One region of the Bradyrhizobium vignae genome, then DNA from elsewhere that is predicted to be linked to it. Evidence: riboswitches for the same ligand, from Rfam matches in the RefSeq annotation. Region 1 holds a riboswitch; the other holds the start of a gene.

Region 1 (15,244 bases):
CTCGAACGCGCGCAGAAAGCACCAGGTCGCCAGCGGCCAGGTCGCCAGCAGCACCGAATTGGCATTGAAGCGCTGGGCATGAAATTGGTAGGCCGGCGTCAGCATCAGGAGCAGGAGCACCAGGATGCGCTTGTGTCCGGTCACGAACTGCCGCGAGATCAGATCGACGAAGAACAGCGCGAGCCCGGCATTGGCCATCGCCATCAATTGCAACGACCAGTCGCTGAGCGGAAACACCGAGGTCCACGCCGCCGTCACCCACCCCATCAACGGCGGATGCTTGTGATAGCCGAAAGCGAAATTGCGGCCCAGCGTCCAGGCTTCGAGCGTATCGGGATGAAGGCCGCCGCCGGCATAGGCGATAGCGAGATAGAGGGTCCAGACCACGATAAAGCAGGCGATGAGAAGCGGTACGGCCCAGCCAGCCTCGACGGCGTCGAGCCAGCGCAGGAAGGGCCGGCGCCAGGGCGCCGGCGCGCGATCGGACCGTTCGGCCATCGCCTGGAATGCAAAATCGATCGGCACGGGAAGCAAATCTGAAAAAATGATACGCGAAGACGCAGCATCTATTTCAGCTTGGAAACAAATAGCAACGATTAGCAATTGAAAAAGTTAAAGGGCGCCGCCTTTCAACCAGCGCAAGGCCATCAAACGGCAACGGCGCCGCTGATGACAGCGGCGCCGTGCGAGGGTCCGGCCGAAGGCCGCGAGAGGGGTTCTCGCCCTATTCCGACTTGTCGATGTTCCAGAACAGCGGCGTCGCCGGACCGTCGAGCACGCCGGTCAGCGATTTGCGCCAGCCGCTCGGCAGCAGGTACTGCCCGAGCGGGATATAGATCACCTGCTCATAGGCTTCCTTCTGGATGTCGGCCGCGATCTTCTTCTGCTCGTCGAGCGAGGCTGCGCGGACGAACGCATCCTTGAGCTGCTCGATCTTGGCATCCTCCGCCCAGCCGAACCAGCCGCCCTTCTTGCCCTGGCCGCCGATCGAGAGATTGGCGATCGGGTTGGAGACGTCGGCCGCGACCCAGTTGGTGAAGAACATGTTCCAGCCCCCCTCCTTCGGCGGCTTCTGGCTGGCGCGACGGCTCACCACGGTCTGCCAATCGGTCGCCTGCAGGTCGACCTTGAAGCCGGCCTCGCGCAGCAGCTGGGCCGCAACGATCGGCTGCGCCTTCAGCGTCGTGACGTCGCCAGGTGCCATGATCACGACCGGCGTGCCGTCATAGCCGGATTCGGCGAGCGCCTTCTTCGCTTCGGCCATGCCGTTGCCCTTCACGAGGGTCTCGGCACCGACCTCGGTTGCGAGCGGCGTGTCGCACACGAAGAAGGCACCACAGATCTTCTGATATTTCGGGTTTCCGACCAGCGCGTCGAGAACGTCCTTCTGGTTCATCGCCAGCAAGGCAGCGCGGCGCACCTTCACGTTGTCGAACGGCGGATAGAGGAAGTTCATGCGGCCGAGGGTCTGGAAACCGAACTTATTGGAGACCTCGATCGTGAGCTCCTTGTTCGCTTCCAGCACCGGCAGCATGTCGTATGGCAGATTTTCCATGAAATCGATGTCGCCCGACTGCAGCGCGTTCACCGCGGTCTGCGAGTCCGGCATGGTGATCCACTCGACGCGGTCCACCTTCACCACCTTGCCGCCGGAGGTCCAGCTCGCCGGCTCCTTGCGCGGCACGTAGTCGGTGTTCTTGACATAGACCGCCTTCACGCCGGGCTGGAATTCGCCCTGCACGAACTTGAAGGGACCCGAGCCGATCTGCTCGGGGATCTGCTTGTCCGGCGGCGTCTCGGCGAGACGCTTCGGCATCATGAAGGCGACGCGCGAGGACGGCTTGCCGATGGAGTCGAGGACGAGGCCGTAGGGTTCCTTCAGCTTCAGCGTGATGGTCTTGGCGTCGGTCGCCTCGAGGCTCGCGGTGAAGTCCATGAGCTTCTGGCCCATGCCGTCGACCGCAGCCCAGCGCTTCAGCGAGGCGACGCAGTCCTCCGCCGTCACCGGCGCACCGTCATGCCACTTCAGGCCATCGCGCAGGGTGAAGGTGTAGGTGAGCTTGTCATCGGAGATCTTCCAGTCCGCCATCTGCGGCTGGATCTTGAAATTCGAATCCGGGGCGACCAGCGTGTCGTAGACCATGTAGCCATGGTCACGCGTGATGTAGGCCGTGGTGAAGATCGGGTCGATGATGCGCAGATCCGAATGCATCACCGCCGTGAGGGTCTTGCCGGCCGCCAACACTGGCGAAGCCAGCGCAGTCGAAAGCGCGACGACCGTCAGCGCAAGTTTGGAGGCGAATGCGCGAGCCCCCCGGCGCGTGAAGTGGAACATAGAGGGTTCTCCTGACGTGAAACTGTTCAAAGGCAGGTTATTGGTTGAGCATGCGGTTCGTTCGTTGGGCGAACTAACCTCATGCAATGCCTTTATCTTTTCGAGACTTGCAGACAGTGTTGAGCGCGTCAATCCGGTTTCGTCGCAAGCCCTCGCGGCGCGCGCACGGGCTCCACAAAGATCAGTTTGGCTCTACAACGCTCTCCGCTGTCCTGCCCCGCGCCGATGCAATGCGCGTTCCATCTTCGCAGCTTGAGAGACATTGAGATGAATCCAGCCAATCTTCCCTTCGATTCCGAGGCCATGCTCGAGGGCCTGCGCACCTGGGTGGAATGCGAGAGCCCGACCTGGGACGCGAACGCAGTGAACCGCATGCTCGATATCGCAGCGCGGGACATGGCGATCATGGGTGCTACGATCGAGCGCATCGCCGGCCGCCAGGGCTTTGGCGGCGTCATCCGCGCGCGCTTTCCCCATCCGAAGCAGGGCGAGCCGGGAATCCTGATCGCCGGACACATGGATACCGTTCATCCGGTCGGCACCATCGAGAAGCTGAAATGGCGGCGCGAGGGCGACAAATGCTACGGCCCCGGCATCTACGACATGAAGGGCGGCAACTATCTCTCGCTGGAAGCGATCCGCCAGCTGGCGCGCGCCTCGTTCACGACGCCGCTGCCGATCACCGTGCTGTTCACGCCGGATGAGGAAGTCGGCACGCCCTCCACGCGCGACATCATCGAGGCCGAAGCCGCACGCAACAAATACGTGCTGGTGCCGGAGCCCGGCCGCGCCGACAACGGCGTCACCACCGGACGTTACGCCATCGCACGCTTCAATCTCGAAGCGACGGGACGGCCGAGCCACGCCGGCGCAACCTTGTCGGCAGGACGCTCGGCAATTCGCGAGATGGCGCGGCAAATTCTTGCGATCGATGCGATGACGACGGAGGACTGCACCTTCTCGGTCGGCGTCGTGCATGGCGGACAATGGGTCAATTGCGTTGCCACGACAGCCACCGGCGAAGCGCTGTCGATGGCCAAGCGCCAGGCCGATCTCGACCGCGGCGTCGAGCGGATGCTGGCGCTGTCCGGCACCACCAACGACGTCACCTTCAAGGTGACGCGCGGCGTGACGCGGCCGGTGTGGGAGCCGGATGCCGGCACCATGGCGCTGTACGAAAAGGCGCGCGGCATCGCCAAATCCCTCGGCGCGGAATTACCGCATGCGAGCTCCGGCGGCGGTTCCGACGGCAACTTCACCGGCGCAATGGGCATCCCGACACTCGACGGCCTCGGCGTGCGCGGCGGCAATGGCCACACGCTCGAGGAGTTCATCGAGGTCGACAGCCTGGTCGAGCGCGGCCGCCTGATGGCGGGACTGCTGGCAACGCTGGAGTAAATTGAATCAACTTCGCACTGCACAATGCATTGGCAATCGCGGTCGAAATTTAGCCTTGTCCAAAAATGAGGCGTATCGTACTGCTCGGCTTGTCCACGCGACGATGCGGGAGAGATCGCAACGAAGGCATGCTGCTTTCGTTACGGCGCCGACGGAGCAACCGCCCCGGAAACTCTCAGGCAAAAGGACTGTATCGACAGGACGATCTGGAGAGAGACGGCACGATTTGATCATCGTGACGTCCACCGAAGGGGATAGTCCGAGGCTGACCTTCCGAGGTCCGCGCCGGATCAAGCTCTCAGGTAACCGTGACAGATGGGGCGCCGCCAACGGCTTTCGAGCCGGCGGTCAGCCATCTCTAACTCACGGGAGCCCCGACTTCATCATGACTCATATCGCCATCATCGGCGCCGGCATCACCGGCGTAACGACCGCCTATGCCCTGCTGGAACGCGGTTACAAGGTGACGGTGCTCGACAAGCACCGCTATGCCGCAATGGAAACCTCGTTTGCGAACGGCGGACAGCTCTCCGCCAGCAATGCCGAGGTGTGGAACTCTACCGCGACGATCCTGAAGGGCCTGCGCTGGATGTTCCGGCGCGATGCGCCGCTGCTGATGAACCCGTGGCCGAACTGGCACAAATATTCGTGGATGAGCGAGTTCGTCGCCAATATCGGCAACTACCGCGCCAATACCATCGAGACCACGCGGCTGGCGATCGAAGCCCGCAAGCATCTGTTCGAGATCGCGGCGCGCGAAGGCGTCGACTTCGATCTCGAGCGCCGCGGCATCCTCCACATCTATCGTGACAAGGCCGGCTTTGAATCCGGTCTGCGCGTCAATGCGCTACTGCAGGAAGGTGGCCTCGACCGCCGCCCGGTGACGCCGGAGGAAATCCGCGCGATCGAGCCGACACTGCGGAAGGACTATTATGGCGGCTTCTTCACGCCGTCGGATGCGACCGGCGATATCCACAAGTTCACCCGCGGGCTGGCGGAAGCCTGCAAGCGGCGTGGTGCGACCTTCATTCATGAGGCCAACATCGATTCGATCGCACGGGCCGGCAGCGGCTTTGTCATCGGCTGGGCCGATCTCGCGACGAGCGATGCTGACGCGCCTCAACGCGGCATGCTGAAGGCGGACGGCGTCGTGGTCTGCGCGGGCGTTGCGAGCCGTCATTTCGCCGCCCTGCTCGACGAGCGCGTCAACGTCTATCCGGTGAAAGGCTACTCGATCACCGTGCAGCTCGACACCGCCGAGAGCCGCAACGCCACCCCGACCGTGAGCCTGCTCGACGAGGCCGCCAAGATCGTCACCAGCCGGCTCGGGGCCGATCGCTTTCGCGTCGCCGGCACCGCCGAGTTCAACGATTTCAATCGCGACATCCGCGCCGACCGCGTGCAGCCGCTGATCGACTGGGTGCGCAGCAACTTCCCCGCCGTCGAAACGTCGCGCGTCGTGCCCTGGGCCGGGCTGCGCCCGATGATGCCGAACATGATGCCGGTGGTGCGCGCGGGACGGATACCGGGCGTGTTCTTCAACACCGGCCATGGCCATCTCGGCTGGACTTTGTCGGCGGCGACGGCGCAGATAATTGCCCAGACCATCGACGGCTGGCGCGGGCTCAATGCGCCGCCGACCGTGCCTTCACTTAGGGGTGAGCATGAACTGCGACATGCATCCTGAGTGGCCGATGCCGGGGACATGCCGGCCTCTTGCTACAGCGCAGCCCTTGGCACACAATTTGCCCCAAGAGGATGGCGTCTCCGGGCAGCCTTTTCAGTCCAAGTGATAGGCATGATAGACACGACAGAATTCCCGGGCGCCTCGAGGCGCCACAAGTTCCGCAGCCGGAGATAGGTGCATGCTGGGTTATCTTATTCGCCGCGTTCTGGCCGCGGTGCCCGTGATGGGCGTCGTCGCTCTGTTCGTGTTCCTGCTGCTGCGGCTGACGCCCGGCGATCCCGCCGCGATCCTCGCCGGCGACAACGCGACGCCGGAACGGCTCGAGCGCATCCGCGCCTCGCTCGGCCTCAACGAGCCGCTGATCGTGCAGTTCATCACCTGGGTGAACAAGCTGCTGCACGGCGACCTCGGAACCTCGCTGATCTCCAACCTGCCGGTGATGAAGATGATCGGCCAGCGCGTCGAGCCGTCGATCTCGATCGCGCTGTCGACCATCGTCCTCGCCGTGATCGTCGCAGTCCCGCTGGGCGTGATCGCGGCGTGGAAGCACGGCACCTGGATCGACCGTTTCGTGATGGGCCTGTCGGTCCTGGGCTTCTCGGTCCCGGTGTTCGTGGTCGGATATGTCCTGATCGAGATCTTCGCGATCGATTTGCGCTGGGTGCCGGTGCAGGGCTTCCGCAGCATCTCGAACGGCTTCGGGCCGTTCTTCGAGCGTATCATCCTGCCGACCTGCGCATTGTCCTTCATCTACATCGCGTTGATCGCGCGCATGACGCGCGCGGCGATGCTCGACGTGCTCGGCGAGGATTACGTGCGAACGGCGCGTGCGAAAGGCATCAACGAGGTTGCCGTGATGATGCGGCATGCGCTGCGCAACGCCGCCGTGCCGGTGATCACCGTGATCGGCACCGGCTTTGCGCTGCTGATCTCCGGTGTCGTCGTCACCGAGAGCGTGTTCAACATCCCCGGCATCGGCCGCCTCACCGTCGATGCGGTGCTGGCGCGCGACTATCCGGTGATCCAGGCGATGATCCTGCTGACGTCGCTGATCTATGTCGTCGTCAATCTCCTCATCGACGTCGCCTACACCCTGCTCGATCCCCGGATCCGGTACTGAGGCAAGGATAAGAACACACATGTCGGTCGATACCCTTCCCCAGTCGTCCATTCCGATCACGTCGCCACTGCGGCCGCGCTTCGGATTCCTCACCTCGACGCCGATCATCGCCACGGCGACGGTCCTGCTCGCCCTGATCGTGGTGGTCTCGATCGTCGCGCCGCTGATCGCGCCGCATGATCCGATCCAGCTCGCGCCGTCGCAGCGATTGAAGCCGTCCTCGGCGCAATTCCTGCTCGGCACCGACGCTTACGGACGCGACCTGTTGTCGCGCGTGATCTATGGCGGCCGCATCTCGCTTCTGATCGGCATCGGTTCGGCGATCCTGTCGATCGCCATCGGGCTCGCGATCGGCCTCGTCTCCGGCTTCTTCAAGCTGATCGATTCCGTCCTGATGCGCGTGATGGATGGCCTGATGGCGATGCCGAGCATCCTGCTCGCGATCGCCGTGGTCTCGCTCTCCGGCGCCAGCCTCTGGACCGTGCTGATCGCGATCACCATTCCCGAGATCCCGCGCGTGGCGCGCCTGGTCCGCTCCGTCGTGCTGTCGGCGCGCGAGGAGCCTTACGTCGAGGCCGCGATCTCGGTCGGCTCGAGCCTGCCGAAGATCATGTGGCGGCATCTGATGCCGAACACGATCGCGCCGCTGATCGTCCAGGGCACCTATGTCTGTGCAAGCGCGATCCTCACCGAGGCTATCCTCTCCTTCCTCGGCGCCGGCATCTCGCCGGAGACGCCGACCTGGGGCAACATCATGGCCGAGGGTCGCCAGTACTTCCAGATCAAGCCGTCGCTGATCTTCTGGCCGGGCCTCTTGCTCTCGATCGCCATCCTCAGCATCAACCTGATCGGCGACGCCGCGCGTGACGCCCTCGATCCCCGCATGAAGCAGCGGGAGGGCAAGTGATTTGTTTCCCCGGCCCATCCCCTTGTTCCGTCATTGCGAGCGAAGCGAAGCAATCCAGTCTGCCTCCGCGGAAACATTCTGGATTTGCTTCGTCGCCAGCGCAGAATTGCTCTGCAATCTTGTCGCGGGCTCCTCGCAATGACGACGGAGTGACCTGATGACCAAACTCGTTCTCGACATCAACAACCTCGTCGTCTCCGTCGGCAAGAAGCCGAAGGGCGCCAACATCATCGACGGCATCTCGATCCAGGTGCGCGAGCGCGAGACGCTGTGTCTCGTCGGCGAAAGCGGCTCGGGCAAGTCGGTGACCTCGCTCACCACGATGGGCCTGCTGCCGAAGGGGACGCTGGTTCCCACCGGCGGCAGCATCAAGCTGGTCGGCGAAGAGCTGCTCACCGCGACCGACCGCCGCCTGCGCCAGCTCCGCGCCACACAGATGGCCATGATCTTCCAGGAGCCGATGACAGCGCTCAATCCGGTGGTGCCGGTCGGCCGCCAGATCGACGAGGTGCTGCGCGCCCATACCGATCTCGATGCCAAAGCGCGCAAGAAGCGCATCCTCGACATGATGGAGCAGGTCCGCCTGCCCCAGGTCGAGCGCATCTTCGCCTCCTATCCGCACCGCCTCTCCGGCGGCCAGCGCCAGCGCATCATGATCGCGATGGCGCTGGTGCTGGAGCCGAAGCTCCTCATTGCCGACGAGCCGACCACCGCGCTCGACGTCACCACGCAGAAGCAGATCCTGACCCTGATCCGCGACCTCCAGCGCGATCACGGCACCGCCGTGCTGTTCATCACCCACGACATGGGCGTGGTCGCCGAGATCGCCGACCGCGTCGCGGTGATGCGGCAAGGCCGCCTCGTGGAGACCGGCCCGCTCGAGACCGTGCTGCGCAACCCGACCATGGAGTATACCCGCAACCTGCTGGCTTCAGTGCCGAGCCTGGTGCCGCGACAACCGCGCGAGGAGACCCGCGAGCCGATCGTGCTGGAAGCCAACGAGCTCAGCAAGATCTACAAGGAGCGCGCCTTCTTCGGCAAAGGCCGCGAGGTCGTCGCCGCCGACAAGGTCACGTTGACCTTGCGCAAGGGCCGCACCCTCGGCATCGTCGGCGAAAGCGGCTCGGGCAAGTCGACGGTCGCGCGCTGCATCGTCCGCCTGATCGATCCGACCTCGGGCGGCGTGCGCCTTGCCGGCCGCGAGATCGCCGACATCTCGCGCCGCCTGCTGCAGCCGCACCGGCAGAAGATCCAGATCGTGTTCCAGGATCCCTACCGCTCGCTCAATCCTCGCGTCACCGTCGGAGAGAGCATCGCGGAAGGCCCGATCAATTACGGCGTGGCGCACCCTGACGCGATGAAGCGGGCGCGAGAGCTGCTCGAGCTCGTCGGCCTGCCGGCCGATGCGGTGTCGCGTTACCCGCACCAGTTCTCCGGCGGCCAGCGCCAGCGCATTGCGATCGCCCGGGCGCTCGCGCTCGATCCGGATGTGCTGGTCGCGGACGAAGCGGTCTCCGCGCTCGACGTCTCGGTACAGGCGCAGGTGCTGGAACTGCTCGACGAGATCCAGAAGCGGCTCGGCATCGCCATCCTGTTCATCACCCACGATCTGCGCGTCGCCGCGCAGATCTGCGACGAGGTGGTGGTGATGCAGCACGGCCGCGTCGTCGAGCAGGGACCGGCCGCCGAAGTGCTGACGCATCCGAAGGAGGCCTACACCAAAGCCCTGCTGGATGCGGCACCGGGGCGTAACTGGGACTTCGCCAATTTCCGGCCGGTGGCGGAAGGCGTGGGGGCTACGGCGTAGCTCTCTCCCCTCGTCATTGCGCGCGTAGCGAAGCAATCCAGAATCCCTCCTTGGAAAGACTCTGGATTGCTTCGCTACGCTCGCAATGACGGTGTGCGCGGCACACATTCCCAAAACAGCTTGACCCTATGCGCGGCGCGATTGCTTCCCGCCTTGCCCTCGGCTGCGGGCCAAGGCTAACGTCGCGCACTTTCCAATGCTGGACTTGAATTGATGACACGCATCGCCGTCGGCGGCTTCCTGCACGAGACCAACACCTTCGCTCCGACCAAGGCGACCTTCGCGGATTTCCAGCATGGCGGCGGCTGGCCGGCGATGACTGAAGGTGCCGACGTCTTGAAGGTGATGCGCCGCATCAATGTCGGCCTTGCCGGCTTCGTCGACAGCGCCGAGGCGAACGGCTGGGAACTCATCCCGACCATCGCCTGCGGGGCGAGCCCCTCGGCCCATGTCACCAAGGACGCCTTCGAGCGCATCGTGAAGGTGATGGTCGACGGCATCGCAGCCGCGGGCCCGATCGACGCGGTCTATCTCGACCTGCATGGTGCGATGGTCACGGAGCATCTCGACGACGGTGAAGGCGAGATCCTGGCGCGTGTGCGCCGGGTCATCGGCAAGGATGTTCCGCTGGTCACCAGCCTCGATCTCCATGCCAACGTCACGCCCGAGATGATCGCGCATGCCGATGCGCTGATCGCCTACCGCACCTATCCCCACGTCGACATGGCCGAGACCGGCCGTGCCTGCGCAAAGCATCTGACGCTGCTGCTGGGGACGAAGCAACGCTACGCAAAGGCTTTCCGGCAGTTGCCCTTCCTGATCCCGATCAGCTGGCAATGCACCAACGACCAGCCCACCAAAGGCATTTACGAACAACTCGCGGCATTAGAGGGCGACGCCGTTCCGACGCTCTCCTTCGCCCCCGGCTTCCCTGCCGCCGATTTCCACCATTGCGGTCCAAGCGTATTCGCCTATGGCAAGACGCAAGCCGATGCCGACCGCGCAGCGGATGCGATGGTGAAGCTGATCGAAGGCCACGAGGACGATTTCGACGGCAAGATCTGGACGCCCGACGATGGCGTGCGCCATGCGATGGAGCTTTCCAAGAACGCGAGCAAGCCGATCATCATCGCCGACACCCAGGACAATCCCGGCGCCGGCGGCGATTCCGACACCACGGGCATGCTGCGCGCGCTGGTGCGCAACAAGGCGAGCGCCGCGACCGGCGCAATTTACGATCCGGTCTCGGCGAAGGCCGCGCACGAAGCCGGCATCGGCGCCACCGTGACGCTGTCACTCGGCGGCAAGTCGGGGATTCCCGGCGACGAGCCCTATCGCGAGACCTTTGTGGTCGAACAGCTCTCCGACGGCCGCTTCATCGCGCCCGGCCCCTACTATGGCGGCCGCGAGATGGAGATGGGTCCCTCCGCAGCCTTGCGCATCGGCGATGTCCGCGTGGTCGTCTCCTCGCACAAGGCCCAGCTCGCCGACCAGGCGATGTATCGCTATGTCGGCATCGAGCCGACACGAGAGAAGATCCTCGTCAACAAGAGCTCGGTGCATTTCCGTGCCGATTTCGAGCCGATCGCGGAGGCGCTGATGATCTGCGCCGCGCCCGGCGCGATGCCGGCCGACACTGCTTCCCTGCCCTGGACGCGCCTGCGGCCGGGCATCCGCATCAAGCCGAACGGCCCCGTTTTCAATCCTCCTTCACGCTAACCGGACAGGACACATGCCCACGATCGACCGCATCGACGGCTATGCCGACGAACTCACTGCCATCAGGCGCGACCTTCACGCCCATCCGGAGATCGGCTTCGAGGAGGTGCGCACCTCGGGCATCGTGGCCGACAAGCTGAAGAGCTGGGGCATCGAGGTGCATCGCGGTCTCGGCGGCACCGGCGTGATCGGTGTCATCAAGGGCAAGGGTTCGGGCACCAAGCGCATCGGCCTGCGCGCCGACATGGACGCGCTGCCGATGGAGGAGAACACCAATCTGAAATGGAGCTCGAAGATCCCCGGCCGCTTCCACGGCTGCGGCCATGACGGCCACACCACCATGCTGCTCGGCACCGCGCGCTATCTCGCCGAGACCCGGAACTTCGACGGCACCGTGCACCTGATCTTCCAGCCGGCCGAGGAAGGTCTCGGCGGCGCCCGCGCGATGATCAAGGACGGCCTGTTCGAAAAATTCCCCTGCGACGAGCTCTATGGCCTGCACAACGCGCCCGACCTCAACCACGGCGAGATCGCGATCCTGCCCGGGCCGGCCATGGCCAGCGCCGACTTCTTCGACCTCCGCATCACCGGCTATGGCGCGCATGGCGCGATGCCCGAGCGCTCCAAGGACGCCGTGATCATCGCGACCACGCTGGCGCAGGCAATCCAGACCATCGTCAGCCGCAACGTCGAGCCGCTGCAGGCTGCCGTCATCTCGATCACGCAGATTCACGCGGGTTCCGCCTACAACGTCATCCCCGGCGAAGCCCATCTCTGCGGCACCATCCGCACCTTCTCGGACGAAGTCCGCGCCATGGTCGCTGAACGCATCCGCGCGATCTGTGCCGGCATCGCGGCTGCGTTCCAGTGCACGATCGAAGCCGACATCCGCGACACGTTTGGCGTCCTGGTCAACCAGGTCGAGCAGTCCAAGGTGGTCGAGGAGGTTGCGCGCACGATCGTCGATCCCGCCAACGTGATCACCCGCGCCCAGCCGAAGATGGGCAGCGAGGATTTCGCCGACATGCTGCAGACCGTGCCCGGCGCCTATTTCTGGGTCGGCCATGACGGCTCTGTGCCCGTGCACAATCCCGGCTTCGTGCTCGACGACAAGATCCTGCCGATCGGCGCGAGCATGTTCGCCCGCATCATCGAGACGCGCATGCCGGTAGGTGGCAATGCATAAAAAGAGTGCCGAAGAGGCGGTCACCTCGCTGCACGATCTGTCCGCGGTCGATCTGATCGCGGGCTATCGCGCAAAACAGTTCTCGCCGAGCGAAGTGCTGGAGGACGTGCTCGCGCATGTCGCTGCGTGGGAACCGCATCTGAGGGCGCTCTATGCATTCGACCCCGACGCCGCGCGTGAGGCCGCAAAGGCCTCGACCGCGCGCTGGTCCGGCGGCGAGCCCTCCGGCGCGCTCGACGGCGTGCCTGTCACGGTGAAAGACAACATCGCAACCAAGGGTGTGCCGGTGCCGCTCGGCGCGGCCAGCGTCAGGCTCGTGCCGGCCGAGAAGGACGCGCCACCCGCCGCGCGGCTGCGCGAAGCCGGCGCGATCATCTTCGCCAAAACCACCATGCCCGATTACGGCATGCTGTCGTCGGGCCTCTCAAGCTTCCATGCGCTCGCGCGCAACCCCTGGGACCTCAGCAAGAACCCCGGCGGCTCCAGCGCCGGTGCTGGCGCCGCTGCCGCGGCCGGGTACGGTCCCTTGCATCTCGGCACCGATATCGGCGGCTCGGTCCGCCTGCCCGCCGCTTGGTGTGGCCTCGTCGGCCTGAAGCCGAGCTTCGGCCGCGTGCCGATCGATCCCACCTATATCGGCCGCGTCGCAGGTCCCATGACCCGCACCGTCGATGATTGCGCGCTCATGATGAGCGCGATTGCAAAGCCCGACCGGCGCGACGGCATGAGCCTGCCGGCCGAGCCGCTGAACTGGAAGGGATTGGAGAAGTCCCCGCGAAAGGCGCGTATCGGCCTGATGCTCGATCCCGGCTGCGGCCTTGCGCTGGAGAAGCCGGTGCGCGAGGTCGCGGTGAAGGCGGCAAAGGCGTTCGAATCCGCGGGCGCGGTCGTGACGGCAGTCGACGGCATTCTCACCCGCGAGATGCTCGACGGCCTCGACAATTTCTGGCGCGCGCGGATGTGGGACGATCTGTCGAAGCTGACGCCGGCCGAGCAGGCAAAGGTGCTGCCCTACATTTTCAAATGGGGCGAGTCCGGCGCGAAGCTCTCGGGCGTCGACGTCATCCGCGGCTTCAACCAGACCATGGCGATCCGCGCGGCGGCGTCAAAACTGTTCTGCGAGCTCGACTACGTGATCTCGCCGACCGCGCCGAACGTGAACTTTCCGGCGGAGTGGGCCTCGCCGACCAATGATCCCATGAAGCCGTTCGAGCACATCGCCTATACCGTGCCATGGAATATGTCGGAGAATCCAGCGGTCTCGATCAATGGCGGCTTCGACGCCAAGGGTTTTCCCATCGGCGTGCAGATCGTCGGCCGCCGCTTCGACGACATCGGCGTGCTCGGCATGGCCAAGGCTTTTGAAGGTCTGCGCGGCCCGCAGCGCCCCTGGCCCAAGCCGCCGGCGCAGTAGACTCGCATTCCAGCGTCTCAGCACAATTCGTCATGCGCGGGCTCGACCCGCGCATCCATCCTCTTCAAAAAAGATGGATTGCCGGGTCAAGCCCGGCAATGACAGAATTGATTCAAGAATGACAAGGAAGGAAACCACCATGGCGTATGAGACGATCAAGTATGAGGTCGCCGAGCAGATCCTCACCATCACGCTGAACCGGCCCGACAAGCTCAACGCCTTCAACGCGCAGATGCAGGCAGAGCTGATCGATGCGTTCGACGCCGCCGACAAGGACGACAACGTCCGCGCCATCATCGTCACCGGCGCGGGCCGCGGATTTTGCGCGGGCGCCGATCTTTCGTCCGGCGCCGACACGTTCGATCGCGACGCACGGCGCGGGCCGGTGAAGCGGTTCGCCGACGGCAAGGTCGATTACAGCGATCCGCAGGTGCGCGACGGCGGCGGCCAGGTCACCTTGCGCATCTTCAAGTGCCTGAAGCCCGTGATCGCCGCGGTGAACGGGCCCGCCGTCGGCATCGGCGTCACCATGCAGCTTGCGATGGACATCCGCATCGCCTCCGAGGCCGCACGCTTCGGCTTCGTGTTCTCCCAGCGCGGCATCGTGCCGGAGGCCGCCTCGAGCTGGTTCCTGCCGCGCATCGTCGGCATCTCGCAGGCGCTGGAATGGTGCTATTCGGGCCGCGTCTTCCCCGCCCAGGAAGCGCTTGCGGGGCGCCTCGTCAGCAAGGTGGTCCCGCCGGACGATCTGCTGCCGACCGCACGTGCGCTGGCAAAGGAGTTCGCCGCCAAGACCGCGCCGGTGTCGGTGGCGCTGATCCGCCAGATGATGTGGCGCATGATGGGCGCCGACGATCCCATGGAAGCCCACAAGGTCGACAGCCGCGGCATCTATGCCCGCGGCCGCTCGGACGACGTGAAGGAAGGCGTGGTGTCGTTCCTGGAGAAGCGTCCGGCGCAGTTCAAGAACAAGGTGTCGACGGACATGCCGGACTATTTCCCGTGGTGGACGGAGCGGGAGTATAAGTGAGGCTCTAGAGATGGTGGGCGCGGCGCAAGAGCGCCTTTGCCCACCTGCGGCAGCGTCACTCCATCACCAGCGCCACGCGCCCGATCGCCTTGCGGTCGATCAACAACCGCATCGCCTTCGCGTAATCCTGCAGCGGTAGGCGGTGCGAGACGTTCGGGCGCAGCTTGCCCTCCTCCGCCCATCGCAAGAGCGCCTTCAGGCGCACTTCTCCGAGCGCGGGATCTCTCCGTGCCGCCTCGCCGGCGCGCACGCCGAGCACGCTGGCGCCCTTGATCAGCAGCAGATTGGTCTTGGCCGAACCGATGCCGCCGGTGAAACCGATCACCAGGAGCCGCGCGCCCCAGGCGATGCAACGCATCGAGTCCTCAAAGACCTGGCCGCCGACGGGATCGAACACGACATCGGCCCCGCGGCCGTCGGTGATGCGCTTGACCGCGTCGCGAAACGGCTCGCGGTCGTAGCGGATCAGGTGATCGGCGCCACGCGATTTCGCGACAGCAAGCTTTTCGTCACTGGAGGCGGTGGCGATCACGGTCGCGCCCAGCATCTTGCCGATCTCGACGGCGGCAAGGCCGACGCCGCCAGCGGCGCCATGCACCAGCAGCACCTCACCCGGCGCGACCCGGCCGCGGTCGATCAGC
Region 2 (15,244 bases), 130 kb from region 1:
CCAGCAGGTCGGCGGCAACGATCGCGAGCGCGCCCCTGGCCTTCAACGACGCTATCGCGGGTCTGAGGTCGCGCAACGCGCCGGAAGAACCCGGATATTGCAGCAGCGCGCCGAGCACGTCTGATTTGTCGAGATCGGTGAGGGGATCACCGACCACCAGATTCCAGCCGAGCGGCTCGGCGCGGGTGCGCATCACCGCCAGCGTCTGAGGATGCACGTCCTTGTCGACGAAGAAAGCTTTTGCCTTCACCTGCGAGTGCCGCTCGGCGAGCGCCATCGCCTCGGCCGCCGCGGTCGCTTCATCGAGCAGCGAGGCGTTGGCGACGTCGAGCCCGGTGAGGTCGCAGATCATGGTCTGGAAGTTGAACAGCGCCTCCAGCCGGCCCTGGCTGATCTCGGGCTGGTAGGGCGTATAGGCCGTGTACCAGGCCGGGTTCTCCAGGATGTTGCGCTGGATCACCGCAGGCAGGATGGTGCCGGAATAGCCCTGGCCGATCAGCGAGGTGAAGACCTGGTTCTGGGCTGCGAGCTCGGCCATATGCGCGATCGCCTCGGTTTCGCTGAGCGGCTTGCCGAGATCGAGCGGCGATGCCTGCCGGATCGAGGCCGGCAGCGTCTCCGCCATCAGCGCATCGACGCTCTTGGCGCCGACCGTTTCGAGCATTGCGGTGACATCGCGCACTGAGGGGCCGATGTGGCGGCGAACGAAACTGGCGGCGGTGTCGCCATTGGATTTGCGGTGCGCGGTCATCATGGGTCCTCGCTAGGAGTTGCTGTCATGCCCCGCGAAGGCGGGGCATCCAGTAAACGCAGGCGTTTCGGCTAGGGCCGATGGGCCGCGGCGTACTGGATCACCCGCCTTCGCGGGTGATGACACTGAGAATGAGGTTAGAGTTCTCGTCATCTCACGCCGTATGCGCCTTGTAGGCGGCTTCATCCATGAGGCCGCCGAGCTCGCTTTTGTCGGCGATCCTGATCTTGAAGAACCAGGCCGCGCCTTGCGCGTCCGAGTTCACCAGCGCCGGTTCGGCGGCCAGCGCCTCGTTGGTCTCGAGCACTTCGCCGGTAACAGGTGCGTAGACGTCGGAGGCGGCCTTGACCGATTCCACGACGGCGGCGGCTTCGGCCTTCTTCAGCGCGCGGCCGACCTTGGGCAGTTCGACGAACACGACGTCGCCGAGCTGCTGCTGCGCGTAATCGGTGATGCCGACCGTGGCGGTATCGCCGTCGATGGCGAGCCATTCGTGGTCGGAGGTGTACAGCGTCGTGGTCATTGTCTCGTCCTCAGCGTTTGTAGGTGTTTTTCACGAAAGGCATGGCGGCGACTGCGAGCGGCAGTCGCTGGCCGCGCACCTCGGCGAAGAGTTTTGTGCCGAGCGCGGCGAGGCTCGCAGGCACGTAGCCCATCGCGACCGGCGCGCTCAGGCTCGGGCCGAAACCGCCCGAGGTGACTTGTCCGATGGGCTCGCCGCCCGCAGCGTCGGCAAAAAGTAGCGCGCCCTCGCGCACCGGCGCGCGGCCCAGGGCGAGCAGTCCGACGCGGCGGCGGGGCGCGCCGCCATCGAAATGGGCGAGGATCTTCTCTGCGCCGGGAAAACCGCCGGCGCGCGTCCCGCCGCTGCGGCGGCTCTTCTGTACCGACCATTCCAGCGCGGCTTCGACCGGCGTGGTCGCGGTGTCGATGTCGTGGCCGTACAGGCAGAGCCCGGCTTCCAGCCGCAGGCTGTCGCGGGCGCCCAGGCCGATCGGCAGCACGTCCGGATTATCCAGCAGCATCTTGGCGAGGCGTTCGGCATCGGCGGCGGGAACCGAGATCTCAAAACCGTCCTCGCCGGTGTAGCCGGAACGCGAGACGAAGCACTTGATGCCGGCAACCTCATGCGGACCGGCGTCCATGAACTTCATCGCCGGGGCCTCTGCACAGAATTTCGCCAGCACCGTTTCCGCCTTCGGGCCCTGCAGCGCGATCAGCGCGCGGCCTTCCAGCGAATCGATGATGCAGTCGCCAGAGAGATTCGCGCGCAGATGCGCCTCGTCCTCAGCCTTGCAGGCGGCGTTGACGACCAGGAACAGGTGATCGCCGAAATTGGCGACCATGAGGTCGTCGAGAATGCCGCCATCGTCATTGGTGAACTGGGCATAGCGCTGCCGCCCCGCGGCGATCGCCACGATATCCTGCGGCACCAGCCGCTCCAGCGCGCGGGCGGCGTCCTCGATCCTCCCGGATTTCGGCCGGAGCGCGATCTGGCCCATATGGGAGACGTCGAACAGGCCGGCGGAGGCCCGGGTATGAAGGTGCTCCTTCAGGACGCCCGCGGGGTACTGCACGGGCATGTCATAGCCCGCGAACGGCACCATCTTGCCGCCCAGGGACACATGGAGGCTGTGGAGGGGTGTACGTTTCAGGGAGTCTTGGTTATTCGCTAGCATGTAAGGGGCCCTCGGCGGTTCCCGGGGAGGATTCCCCGATGGACACCGGTCGAAGCCCCATCTGTCGCTGTGCCTGAGAGTATTATCCCGTCGGCGGACGCAGTCCGGGTCTTATGCCCGTCGGCGCCTCTTTCCAGATGCTGTCAAAGCCACGCGGTCCTTTTGCCTGAGAGTTTCCGGGGCGGTTGCTCCTTCGGCGCCGGCACCAGTGCCGGTCTCTCCCGACGTGGCCGTACGATACAGATGGGTAGAGACCACAGGCCGGCCAAGCCTGTCAACGCGACTTCTGTGCCTTTCAACGGGATTGCGCGCCTGCGGCAACCCTCTGATCTCCTTGCACAGTTTCTGGACAGCGAAGCTGGCCTTGTCTAAAAGCGCTTTGGCCCGCAGATATCAGCCTTAATTTCCGGTTTGGACGGCGGCAGCGGGCCCAAGCATACCCGATTGGATGAACATGAGCGGCGTCAACGAGATCAGGTCGACCTTTCTGAACTTCTTTGCCGAGAACGGCCACGAGGTCGTGCCGTCCTCGCCACTCGTGCCGCGCAACGACCCGACCTTGATGTTCACCAATGCCGGCATGGTGCAGTTCAAGAACGTCTTCACCGGCGTCGAGAAGCGCCCCTATCAGCGCGCCACCACCTCGCAGAAATGCGTGCGCGCCGGCGGCAAGCACAACGACCTCGACAATGTCGGCTACACCGCGCGCCATCTCACCTTCTTCGAGATGCTCGGCAATTTCTCGTTCGGCGACTATTTCAAGGAGCGCGCGATCGAGCTCGCCTGGAAGCTGATCACCTCCGAGTTCGGGCTGAAGAAGGACAAGCTGCTCGTCACGGTCTATCACACCGACGATGAGGCGGCGGGCCTGTGGAAGAAGATCGCGGGCTTCGCCGACGACCGCATCATCCGTATCCCGACTTCGGACAATTTCTGGGCGATGGGCGACACCGGGCCGTGCGGCCCTTGCTCGGAGATCTTCATCGACCGCGGCGAGCACATCTGGGGCGGGCCTCCGGGCTCGCCGGAGGAGGACGGCGATCGCTTCCTCGAATTCTGGAATCTCGTGTTCATGCAATACGAGCAGGTGACGAAGGAGGAGCGCGTGGATCTGCCGCGTCCCTCGATCGACACCGGCATGGGCCTGGAGCGCATGGCCTGCATCCTCCAGGGCGTCGAGAGCGTGTTCGAGACCGACCTGTTCCGTAACCTGATCGACGCGACCGCGTCCGCGCTGGGCAGCGGACCGACCGAGCAGAATGCGGCCTCGTTCCGCGTCATCGCCGACCACTTGCGCTCCTCGGCCTTCCTCGTCTCCGACGGCGTGCTGCCTTCGAACGAGGGCCGCGGCTACGTGCTGCGCCGGATCATGCGGCGGGCGATGCGCCATGCGCAGCTGCTGGGTGCGAAAGAGCCCTTGATGCACCGGCTGGTCTGGGCGCTGGTGCGCGAGATGGGCCAGGCTTACCCCGAGCTGATGCGCGCGGAGAAGCTGATCGAGGAAACGCTGCGGCTGGAAGAGACGCGCTTCCGCAAGACGCTGTCGCGCGGCTTGGCCATCCTCGATGAGAAGAGCGCAGGTCTGAAAAAGGGCGACATGTTCGACGGCGACGTCGCCTTCACGCTGTACGACACCTATGGCTTCCCGCTCGATCTGACGCAGGACGCGCTGAAGTCGCGCGGCATCGGCGTCGACCAGGCTTCGTTCAACGACGCCATGGAGCGCCAGAAGGCCAAGGCGCGCGAGTCCTGGAAGGGGTCTGGTGAAGCGGCTTCCGAGGCAATCTGGTTCCCGCTGCGTGAGAAGCTCGGCGCCACCGAATTTCTGGGCTACGAGACCGAGAGCGCCGAGGGCGTCGTCTCCGCCCTGGTCAAGGACGGCCAGGAGGTTGCCAGCCTCAAAGCCGGCGAGACGGGTTCGATCGTGCTCAACCAGACGCCGTTCTATGCGGAGTCCGGTGGTCAGGTCGGCGACACCGGCGTGCTGACGGGCGAGGGCGGCCTCAAATTCCGCGTCACCGACACGCAGAAGAAGCTCGGCGATCTCTTCGTTCACATCGGCGCGGTCGAGAGTGGAGAGCTGAAGCTCGGCGCTGCGCTGCAGCTCGAGGTCGATCATTCGCGCCGCTCCTCGATCCGCGCGCATCACTCGGCGACGCATCTGATCCACGAGGCGCTGCGCCAGGTGCTCGGCGACCACATCGCCCAGCGCGGCTCGCTGGTCGCACCCGACCGGCTGCGCTTCGACTTCGTGCATCCGAAGCCGATCACGGCCGAGGAGCTCGCTCGCGTCGAGGATATCGCCAATGACGTGGTGCTGGAGAACGACGAGGTCACCACTCGCGTGATGGGCGTCGACGAGGCGCGGGAGGCGGGAGCGCGCGCGCTGTTCGGCGAAAAGTATGGTGACGAGGTCCGCGTCGTCTCGATGGGCAAGACCGCGCGCGAGCGCGGCGCCAACGCGCTCGGCTGGTCGGTCGAGCTCTGCGGCGGCACCCATGTGAGGCGCACCGGCGACATCGGCCTGATCACGCTGACCAGCGAGAGCGCGGTCGCCTCCGGCGTGCGCCGCATCGAGGCGCTGACCGGCAATTATGCGCGCAGGCACGCCAACGAGACCATGGCGCTGGCGAAGACCGCGGCGAACGAGCTGCGCACCTCCCTCGACGACGTGCCGGCGCGCATCGCCGCGCTGATGGAGGAGCGCAAGAAGCTGGAGCGCGAGCTCTCCGACGCCCGCAAGAAGCTGGCGATGGGCGGTGGCGCTGCCGCCGCCAGCAATGGCGCTGCCGCGGGCGTGCGCGAGGTCGGCGACGTCAAGCTGATGGCGCGCGCCGTCGAGGGCATCGAGATGAAGGATCTCAAGAGCCTTGCCGATGACGGCAAGAAGCAGCTCGGCTCGGGGGTCGTCGCCATCGTCGGCGTCACCGAGGACGGCAAGGCCGGTGTCGTGGTCGGCGTCACGCAAGACCTCACCGCGCGCTTCAACGCCGTGAACCTCGTGCGCATCGCGTCCGAAGCGCTCGGCGGCAAGGGCGGCGGTGGCCGGCCCGACATGGCCCAGGCCGGCGGCCCCGATGGGGCCAAGGCGGCCGCGGCGCTGTCGGCGATCGAAAAAGCGATGGCGGGCGCTTAAAGCCTCATGTCCACCGTTCCGCGAGGACGTGGGCTTCGCGATCCGAACTTACGGGATCGCCTCTACGAATTGCTGGAGCACGATCCGCTGGCCTATTCGGTCGGGTCGCGCTTCATCCAGCTGATCATCGGCGTGGTCGTGCTCAATGTAGCCGCGATGATCCTCGCCTCGGTGCCGGAGCTCGACGCCCGGTTTGGCGCGCTGTTCGCAGGCATCTCCATCCTGTCCGTGCTCGTGTTCGCGCTGGAATATGCGGCGCGGCTGTGGACGGTGGCGGGGCATACCCAAGGCAGAGGATCGGCGCTGTCCGACCGGCTGGGCTATGCCTTTTCTGCGCTCGGCATCATTGATCTCATGGCGTTCCTGCCAGCGGGAATCGTGCTCGCGACCGGCCGGCACGCGACGCTGGCAGCCCTCGGCGTGCTGCCGTTCTTCAAGCTGATCCGTTATTCGCCGGCGATGCGCTCGCTGCTCGCCGCGGTGCATGCCGAGCGGCGGGCGCTGATCGGCTGCATCGTCATCCTGATCGGCGCGGTGCTGACCTTCGCCTCGCTGCTCTATGCCATCGAGCGCGACGTGCAGCCGGACAAGCTCGGCACCATCCCGCAGGCGATGTGGTGGGCGATCGTAACGCTCGGCACCGTCGGCTACGGCGACGTCGTGCCGCTGACGCCGCTCGGCAAGTTCATCTCCACCTTCGCCATCATCTCGGGCTTCGCCATGATCGCGCTGCCGGTCGCGATCATCTCGACCGCATTCGCGGAAGAGGTGAAGCGGCGCGATTTCGTCGTCACCTGGGGCATGCTGGCGCGGGTGCCGCTGTTCTCGCATCTGGCGGCCGCGGAGATCGCCGACATCATGCGGCTCTTGCGGGCGCGCACCATCGAGCAGGGCGAGATTCTGGTGCGACGGGGCGATCCGGCGTCGTCGATGTATTTCATTACCGCCGGCGAGGTCGAGATCGCGCTGCCGAGCCAGCATGTGCGGCTATCCGACGGCACCTTCTTCGGCGAGATCGCGCTGCTGCACAAAACCAAACGCAGCGGCACGGTGACGGCGACGCGCAAGACGCGCCTGCTGGTGCTCGATGCCCAGGATTTTCACGCCCTGATCGCGCGCATGCCGACGCTAGCCGCCCACGTCCACACCACTGCCAAGGCAAGGCTTGCCGACAGCGGCGATCTCGCGCTCGCCGAGCTGGCGCAGGCGGAGAAGGAAGGCGGGGGACGCAGCGAATAGCTTCGCTGCACTCCTATCAGCTGAGAACGGCGATGCTCGCCAGTGTCCGTCATTGCGAGGAGCGCGCGACAAGATTGCAAGGCAATCTTGTCGCTGAAGCGACGAAGCAAATCCAGACTGTTTCCCCGGAGGGATCCTGGATTGCTTCGCTTCGCTCGCAATGACAGCGTGCAGGCGGCTTACGCCGCCAGCGCCTTGGTCAGGTTCTCGGCGACTTTATCGAGGAAGCCGGTGGTCGAGAGCCAGCGCTGGTCGGCGCCGACCAGGAGCGCGAGGTCCTTGGTCATGTAACCGGCCTCGACGGTGTCGACGCAGACCTTCTCCAGCGTGGCCGCGAACTTGGCAAGCTCGGGGTTGTTGTCGAGCTTGGCGCGGTGGGCGAGGCCACGGGTCCAGGCGAAGATCGAGGCGATCGAGTTGGTCGAAGTCTCCTTGCCCTTCTGGTGCTCGCGGTAATGGCGGGTCACCGTGCCGTGGGCGGCTTCGGCCTCGACAGTCTTGCCGTCGGGGGTGAGCAGCACCGAGGTCATCAGGCCGAGCGAGCCGTAGCCCTGCGCGACCGTGTCGGACTGCACGTCGCCGTCGTAGTTCTTACAGGCCCAGACATAGCCGCCGGACCATTTCAGCGCCGAGGCGACCATGTCGTCGATCAGGCGGTGCTCGTAAGTGAGGCCCTTGGCGTCGAATTCCTTCTTGAACTCGCGGTCGAAGATGTCCTGGAAGATGTCCTTGAAGCGCCCGTCGTAGACCTTGAGGATGGTGTTCTTGGTCGACAGGTAAACCGGGTAATTGCGGAGCAGGCCGTAATTGAAGGAGGCGCGGGCGAAGTCGATGATGGAGTCGTCGAGATTGTACATCTCCATGGCGACGCCGGCGCCGGGGGCCTTGAACACTTCCTTCTCGATCACGGTGCCGTCCTCGCCGACGAACTTCAACGAGAGGGTACCCTTGCCCGGGAACTTGATGTCGGTGGCGCGGTACTGGTCGCCATAGGCGTGGCGGCCGATGATGATCGGCTTGGTCCAGCCGGGAACCAGGCGCGGCACGTTCTTGCAGATGATCGGCTCGCGGAAGATCACGCCGCCGAGGATGTTGCGGATGGTGCCGTTCGGCGACTTCCACATCTGCTTGAGATTGAACTCCTTCACCCGGGCTTCATCGGGGGTGATGGTGGCGCACTTGACGCCGACACCGACCTTCTTGATCGCCTCGGCGGCGTCGATCGTGACCTGATCGTTGGTGTGATCGCGGTACTCCATGCCCAGGTCGAAATAGAGCAGCTCGACATCCAGGAACGGGTTGATCAACTTGTCCTTGATGTACTGCCAGATGATCCGGGTCATCTCGTCGCCATCGAGCTCGACGACGGGATTGGATACCTTGATTTTTGCCATGATCGGGGAAGCCTCTTGGGAACGGCGCTTTTGTTGCGCCACGGGAATATCCGCCGCCTCTTAGCACCTGATAGCAGCGGGCGAAAGCCAAGGGATTATGCACTTTTAGCTCATCCAGCTTCCCCAGACGGGGAGCGGGGGCGGCGGGCAGGGACGAGGTTTCAGACGAGATTCAAAAGTCGAATCCAACCCGTTATTTCCCTTGAGAATTTTGTCAGGACAGGCAAACGACAGACCGCGAGGGCGGCCCGGTGCTGGGGACCGCTTGAATCAATTCCTCAGGTGGCCTTGCCAAGGCCTTGAGAGACAGTGTGAAAGCGAAGCGAGATGTCGGGGACTGACAAGAGCAAGGCGGGCCTTTCCCTCGACGGTCCCATCGTCATCCTGGTCGAGCCGCAGCTCGGCGAAAACATCGGCATGGCCGCACGCGCCATGGGCAACTTCGCCCTCGGGCGCTTACGCATCGTCAACCCCCGGGACGGCTGGCCCAACATCGCGGCCCAGCGGGCGGCGGCCGGCGCCGACCACATCCTGGAAAAGGTCGAATTGTTCGGCACGGTGCAAGAGGCGGTCGCCGATCTCGACCTGCTGTTCGCCACCACCGCACGCCCCCACGACCAGGCCAAGCCGGTGGTCGGGCCGGAGGCCGCAGCTAGCGAGATCGCTGGGCACCTCGCGACCGGCGGCAGGGCCGGCATTCTGTTCGGCCGCGAGCGCTGGGGGCTGACCAATGAGGAGGTCGGGCTCTCCAACCGTATCATCACCTTCCCGGTCAATCCGGGCTTTGCCTCGCTCAATCTCGCCCAGGCGGTGCTGCTGGTCGGCTATGAATGGTTCAAGCAGGCGACCTCGGGCGCGCTGCCGCACGCCATGCCTGAAAGATCCGAGCGCGCCTCCCAGCACCAGATGCAGGCCTTCTTCGACAATCTCGTGCGCGAGCTCGACAAGGTGGAATTCCTGCGGCCGGCCGAGAAGCGCGATACCATGCTGGTGAACCTGCGCAACATCTTCACGCGGATGGAGCCGACCAAGCAGGACATGCACACGCTGCACGGCGTGATCATGGCGATCGCCGAGGGCCGCAAAGGTCCGGCCAAGGGCGGCGTGCTCGACGGCGAGCAGGCCACGCGCCTGCGCGCGCTGCTGGCCGAGCACGGGCAGGGCGGCGGCATCCCCGATAGCGGCTCGACGGTGCGCGGCCTTGCCCGCCTGCTCCGCCGCAACCCGACCGACGCCGAGCGGCTGCTCTGGCAGGCCCTGACCCGCGACCGCCGCTTCGCAGGTGGGTTCAAGCGCCAGACCCCGGTGGGGCGCCACATCCCGGACTTCGTCTCCTTCCCGCACCGGATAGCGATCGAGCTGGTGAACCCGGGCGAGGGCGAGGCGATCGCCGCCGACCGCGCGGGACGGCGGGCCTGGCTCGAGGCGCGGGATTATCGGGTGCTCGACATCCGGGCAGTGGATGTGGAGCGCGATCTGGAGGCGGAGCTGGTGCGGCTGCAGGGGATGATGGAGCGGGGAGCGTAGGTTTCGTCGGGTGGAGGTCTCGTAGCAACCATTAGATTCGCCCGATCGCTGAGGGTAGCATGACGCCGTGCTTGCGGCCGTCAAGGCGTGGCCTGGCGGCAGCGGAGATGGAGTTGAGGCCAGGGCGACGGCCAGCCTTTGACGGCCGCGGCGCGCGGCGTCTTTGTGACGGCAGGTCGGGACGAAGAAACGGTGCTTCGGCCGAACAAAGAAACGCCATCAGGTAGCCGGAGCCCTCGCGATCTCGGGCGGTTTTGTCTGCCAAGGCGTGCCCCGGGCGACCACTGTGTTGGCGAAGATTAATAGCTTTCTGGCGCAAGCGATCAATGCGCGCTTGTGTTCCTTGCCTGCTCCCATCAGCCTTCCATAGAGCGTGATGAGCTGCGGATTCCAGCGAAATGACGCCGGCAGCGCCGCAGTAAAGAGCGCACGTCGCAGCCGTTCACGCCCGCCGGCGATGTGACGAACGCCGGTGCGATCGCCGCTGTCGTCATCGTAAGGGGCAATGCCAGCCAGCGCGGCCGCTTGCTCGCGCGTGATCTGACCGATCTCGGGCATCCGCACCAGAATGACCATGGCGGTCTTTAGCCCGATACCATCGATGCTGTTGATCAAGTCGAGCCGCTCGGCAAGATCGCGATGCTCACGGATTGCGGCGGCCAGTGCCTTCAGTTCGACCTTCTCGCGCTTGGCCAGGCGAGCGATATCCTCCTTCCACAGCTTCTGGAGCCGCATATTGCGGCAGCTCTCGATCCGGTTCTTCAGCCGAGCAATGTCCTCGGTGATCTGGTCGATCATCGTCAGGTGCTCGGCAAATGGCAGCAAGCGGGGATCCGGAGCTGCGTGGATCTTCTTGACCGCGGCGGTGCAGGCCGCAATCAGCGCGGCATCGATCTTGTCGTTCTTGGCGCGCTGCAGCTGGAACACGGCATAGCGCGCACCTGGGCCGGCTGAAATACGACGACCACAAACCGCTGGCGCCGCAACTCGGCGACGACAGCCTGCTCATAGCCGCCGCTCGCCTCGATCCCGACCCGTTTGACCTTGTGGCGCTGCAACCATTCCACCAGCACTTTATAGCCATCCGGCGTGTTATCGGCCTGAAGCCGCTCCAAACTGCCATCAAGTGCCACATCGAGCTTACGTTTACCGGTATCGATCCCGGCACAGATCGTGATACGCTTGGCCATCTTCGTCGACCCTCCCTTGTGTGTGCGAACCTAAAGTTCGTTCAACCATCCGGGTCCCGATGAAGTACCGATCGCGATCCTGCTACGAAAGGCAGCCCTCAAGGCTTCGGTGGGCATCGATCCGATCGATCGGCAGCCCAGCTCGGGCGGCCACCCGAGCTGGGCCATTCCTCACGGAACGAGGCCATTCTAGTCCGGTGCGCTAAAACAAGGGTGGGCAAAGCGAAGCGTGCCCACCATGTCTATCGACGACGCTGAGAGAGATGGTGGGCACGGCGCTGCGCGCCTTTGCCCACCTACGAGACCTTCATCCTCGCCCGAGTTGCGCCTTGTGCCGCAACCAAGGGCTGTGCAGACGCGCAGTCGGTTGCTATGAAGTCCCCGGGAATTGAGATGGGGACTGCATGTTTGGAATGGTGGGCCGCACACTCATTTGTGCGGCAGCAGGCTTCGGTGTTTTGGCGCTGACTGCCTTGTTCGAAATATCCTGCGCCCGCGCGGAAATGCCCTTGACCTCCAAGTGCAACGCGGTCGGAAATTTCAGCGTCGATGACAGGATCGCAGGCTGCACGGCCATCATCCAGGCGGCGGGGACGGGCATGCAGCAAGGTGTCGTCATGGCGCGCTTCCGCCGCGCCATGTTCTACCGCCAGAAGGGCGAGATCGACCTTGCGCTAGCGGACTACAACGAGATCATTGAGCGCGATCCGGGCAATCTGAACTCCCGCATCGCGAGGGCTTCTGCGCTGATCCAAAAGCGAGAGCCCGAGGCTGCGCTGCTTGATTACGCCAAGGTAATCGAGCTCGATCCGAAGAATACCTACGCCTATATCGGACGTGCTCACGTCTATTCGGCGAGACGCGACTTCGTCCGTGCCATTGCCGATTATGATCAGGCCCTTCTGATTCATCCGGACAATGTCATAGCGCATGTCGAACGGGGTCTCTCTTACGTCCGGAACGGCGATCCGGATCGGGCCATGGCTGACTGCGATCGTGCGGTCGAGATCAGCCCGCAAACCGGCGGCGGCCAATTGTGCCGCGGTCGAGTTTACTCCGCAAAGGGTAACAGAGAGCTCGCGTTGGCCGCACTGGATCAAACCATCCAGATCAAACCCAAAAGCGAGAATTTTTACTACTTCCGAGCCGAAACCTTTTCCCAGCTGGGTGAACTCGACCGCGCGATCGTCGACTATGATCGGATCATCGAGCTAAACCCACAAAGCCGGTCTGCCTATGGTTGCCGGGGCGTCGCCTATTTTCAAAAGGGCGATTACGATCGCGCCATTGCCGATTACAATCAGGTGATTCAGCTGGCACGTCAGGGTCAAGGAAACACCGGCGATCGGCAGACTCAGCTTCAAGGTCAGGACGCAGATCCTATTTCTGCGTCCGTCGCGGGTGAATCGATTGCGCTCGTGTCCGCGGATGGCCCCGTGCTCCGCGCTCGGGGTGGGGCCTACCACGCGAAAGGGGAGCTTGACCGCGCTATCGCAGACTTTGATGAGGCGATACGCCTCAACCCCAGGGACAAGGAGGCATTCGGGCTCCGCGCTAACGCGTACAAGGCCAAGGGAGATTTCGACCGTTCGCTCGCGGATTACGATCAACTCGTGCGGCTCGATCCCAGGGATGCCCGCGCCTATTTTCATCGTGCAAGGGTCTATTGGCAGATTGCTTCATTCGCCAAATCCTTGGCCGACCTCGATCAGGCGATCCAGCTCGATCCCAGGAATGCCTACCCGGTTTTGTGGCGCGAAATTGTTGCCAGGCGCAGTGACCAGCCGAGCCGGCTGAGCGAGGCTGCAAAGGATCTCGACGCGGCGAAATGGCCAGCGCCGGTCGTCAATCTCTTCCTTGGCACGACGACGTCCGAGCAAGTGCGCGCCGCGGCGGAGGACGCCAACCCGGTGAAGAAGAAGGGGCAGGTCTGCGAGGCGAATTTCTATATTGCCGAGCGCGCCTTGCAGAGCGGCTCCAGGGAAGAGGCGTTGAAACTGTTCGAGCAGGCGGCTGCCGATTGCCCGAGGACCTTTATCGAGAAGCCGGCCGCCGACGTCGAGCTTGCCGCGCTGCGAGCGAGCCGCTGATCGAATGGGCGGGGTCTCGCAGAGTGGGCAAAGCGGAAGCGTACCCACCCTGTCGATCAACGGAGCTGCGATGGATTGGTGGGCACGGCGCTTTTGCGTCTTTGCCCCCCTGGGAGCGTAGCCCGGATGCGCGAAGCGCAATCCGGGACAGTGTCCCGCATTCCGCTGCGCTACATGCGGGCTACGAGACCTGAGCGTTTACACCGCCTCGAGCTGGTCCGCCGCGCGCTTCTTCTTCGCCTTCGCCTGGCCGAGCAGGGGGCCGGCGGTGAGAGCTGCCGTATCGGCCACGCCCGGGTCGCGCGAGATCATCGCGGCGACGATGGCGCCGTCGATGATGAGTCCGAGCTGGTGCGCCAGCACCGCGGGCTCGGCGGAGCCGAGCTCGGCGGCGAGCTTCTCGATGTGGCCGAGCACGATCTTCTTGTGCTTCAGCGCGATGTTGCGGAACTGCTTGGCGTCCTTGTCATGCTCGCCGACGGCGTTGATGAAGGGACAGCCGTAGAAGCGCTCTTCGGCGAACCAGCTCTTCAGGGCGGGGAAGATGCGCGTGAGTTTCGCCTGCGCATCGCCGCCGCCTTGCTCCATGGCGCCGATGAACCATTCGCGCCACTGCTTGCCTTCGCTCTCCAGCACGGCGTTGACGAGATTGGTCTTGGAGCCGAACAACTTATAGAGCGTCGTCTTCGCGGTGCCGGCCTCTTCGATGATCGCATCGATGCCGGTGGCGTTGATGCCGTTCTTGCAGAACAGATGCGTCGCGGCGCCCAAGAGGCGACCGCGTGCGGACTCGTCCTCGGCGGCGGCCGCGTGGGGCGAATTCTTTCTCGATGACGTCTTTGCCATGGACTCAAACTTACCCGCAGCCGTGCCGCATCAGCAAGCCGCATCTGTTTCGCGCTGAAAAGATTCGCAAGGGCGGGCCGCTCTGCATCGCGTTTGAGCAAGGATCGGCTGATCAATCCGCAGGCAGGGACGCTTAAGCGGCTCCAAAGCTTCGCCTTTTGTTTTTCGCGGGCTCTGGCACGCTCCATGCAAGGAAACAGACCGTTCGGTATCCTACCGGTTTCCACTTCTGCCAGGGAGAAGATTGATGACTGCCGTCGTTCAAAAGACCGTGCTGACGGGTTGCCTCGCGCCCATCGACAAGAACGGGCTCGAGCAACTGATTGCCAATGGCAAGGCAAACCCGAAGGTCATCAAGACCTTGAAGTGCAAGACCATCGCGGAAGGCAAATTCCGCCACGCCAACTACATCCGCAACCTGCCGCCCTACATCGTCGACGAGCCGCCGGGCCTCTTGGGCGACGACACCGCGCCCAATCCGTCGGAAGCCTCGCTCGCCGCGCTCGGCTCGTGCCTTGCGGTCGGCCTGCACGCCAATGCCGTGCACCGCGGCTGGATCGTCAACAAGCTCGAGCTCGAGCTCGAAGGCGATCTCAACATCACTGCGGTCTGGGGCACGGGCGACACCTCCGACAAGCCGGTCGGCTTCACCGATGTGAGGGTCAAGGTCGACATGGAATGCGAGGGCATCTCGCCGGACGAGATCAACGCGCTGGTCGCCCATGTGAAGAAATGGTCGCCGGTCGCCAACACCTTCACCCGGCCAGTCAATCTCGAGGTCGGCATCTAGCAGACGGCAATCAGGACAAGGTGCGGGAGACGATCATGGGTTCACTGGCTTTATCGCGGGCCGAATTTCTGGATCAGCCCGCACCGTCCATTGCGGGCGAGGTGGCGCGGATCGCGCGCGAAGAGCTCGCGCCGCTGGCCGCCGGCATCGACGACGGATCGGTCTATCCGGCCGGGGTGCTGCGCAAGTTCGGCGCGGTCGGGGCCTGGGGCAGCCACGTGCCGCACGAAGGGCCGGCGGACCTGCGCTGTGCCATTCAGGCGATGGCCGAGATTGGCCAGGTCTGCGGGGCGACGGCCTTCATGGCGTGGTGCCAGAACACGCTGGTCTGGTACGCGGCGAATTCCACCAATGTGAATCTCGCAAAGCGCTTCGGCGATGCCTTCTCGACCGGTCGCGTGCTCGGCGGCACCGGGCTCTCCAATCCCATGAAGAGCTTCTTCGGCATCGAGAAACTGAAGCTGAAGGGGCGCAGGGTCGAGGGCGGCTACAACGTGCGCGGCGCGCTGCCCTGGGTCTCCAATCTCGGCCCCGACCATTACTTCGGCACCATTTTCGAGCGTGAGGATGAGCCGGGCACTGTCATGTTCCTGGCCGACTGC

What was found. A riboswitch is a leader RNA that binds a small molecule or an ion and turns the genes downstream of it on or off. The one in region 1 is predicted to bind glycine.
Region 2: it holds a riboswitch for glycine, as region 1 does, so the genes downstream of both, gcvT (glycine cleavage system aminomethyltransferase GcvT) here and BRAD3257_RS15715 (D-amino acid dehydrogenase) in region 1, are expected to answer to the same signal.

The regions. Positions count from the first base shown of each region.
Region 1 covers NZ_LS398110.1:3,258,174-3,273,417, reverse strand. Annotated here, with positions in the region: gene BRAD3257_RS15730 (glycosyltransferase family 39 protein) at 1-498, opposite strand, end outside; gene BRAD3257_RS15725 (ABC transporter substrate-binding protein) at 725-2,335, opposite strand; gene BRAD3257_RS15720 (M20/M25/M40 family metallo-hydrolase) at 2,603-3,733, shown strand; glycine riboswitch at 3,830-3,934, shown strand; glycine riboswitch at 3,938-4,050, shown strand; gene BRAD3257_RS15715 (D-amino acid dehydrogenase) at 4,119-5,420, shown strand; gene BRAD3257_RS15710 (ABC transporter permease) at 5,599-6,540, shown strand; gene BRAD3257_RS15705 (ABC transporter permease) at 6,560-7,447, shown strand; gene BRAD3257_RS15700 (ABC transporter ATP-binding protein) at 7,605-9,254, shown strand; gene BRAD3257_RS15695 (M81 family metallopeptidase) at 9,468-10,973, shown strand; gene BRAD3257_RS15690 (M20 aminoacylase family protein) at 10,987-12,159, shown strand; gene BRAD3257_RS15685 (amidase) at 12,152-13,573, shown strand; gene BRAD3257_RS15680 (crotonase/enoyl-CoA hydratase family protein) at 13,713-14,603, shown strand; gene BRAD3257_RS15675 (NADPH:quinone oxidoreductase family protein) at 14,659-15,244, opposite strand, start outside.
Region 2 covers NZ_LS398110.1:3,126,544-3,141,787, forward strand. Annotated here, with positions in the region: gene gcvP (aminomethyl-transferring glycine dehydrogenase) at 1-751, opposite strand, end outside; gene gcvH (glycine cleavage system protein GcvH) at 906-1,274, opposite strand; gene gcvT (glycine cleavage system aminomethyltransferase GcvT) at 1,285-2,430, opposite strand; glycine riboswitch at 2,576-2,664, opposite strand; gene alaS (alanine--tRNA ligase) at 2,885-5,566, shown strand; gene BRAD3257_RS15035 (cyclic nucleotide-gated ion channel) at 5,573-6,805, shown strand; gene BRAD3257_RS15040 (NADP-dependent isocitrate dehydrogenase) at 6,985-8,199, opposite strand; gene BRAD3257_RS15045 (TrmJ/YjtD family RNA methyltransferase) at 8,527-9,726, shown strand; gene BRAD3257_RS15050 (transposase) at 9,946-10,653, opposite strand; gene BRAD3257_RS41020 (IS110 family transposase) at 10,605-10,916, opposite strand; gene BRAD3257_RS15055 (tetratricopeptide repeat protein) at 11,330-13,006, shown strand; gene BRAD3257_RS15060 (TetR/AcrR family transcriptional regulator) at 13,205-13,852, opposite strand; gene BRAD3257_RS15065 (OsmC family protein) at 14,100-14,642, shown strand; gene BRAD3257_RS15070 (acyl-CoA dehydrogenase family protein) at 14,678-15,244, shown strand, end outside.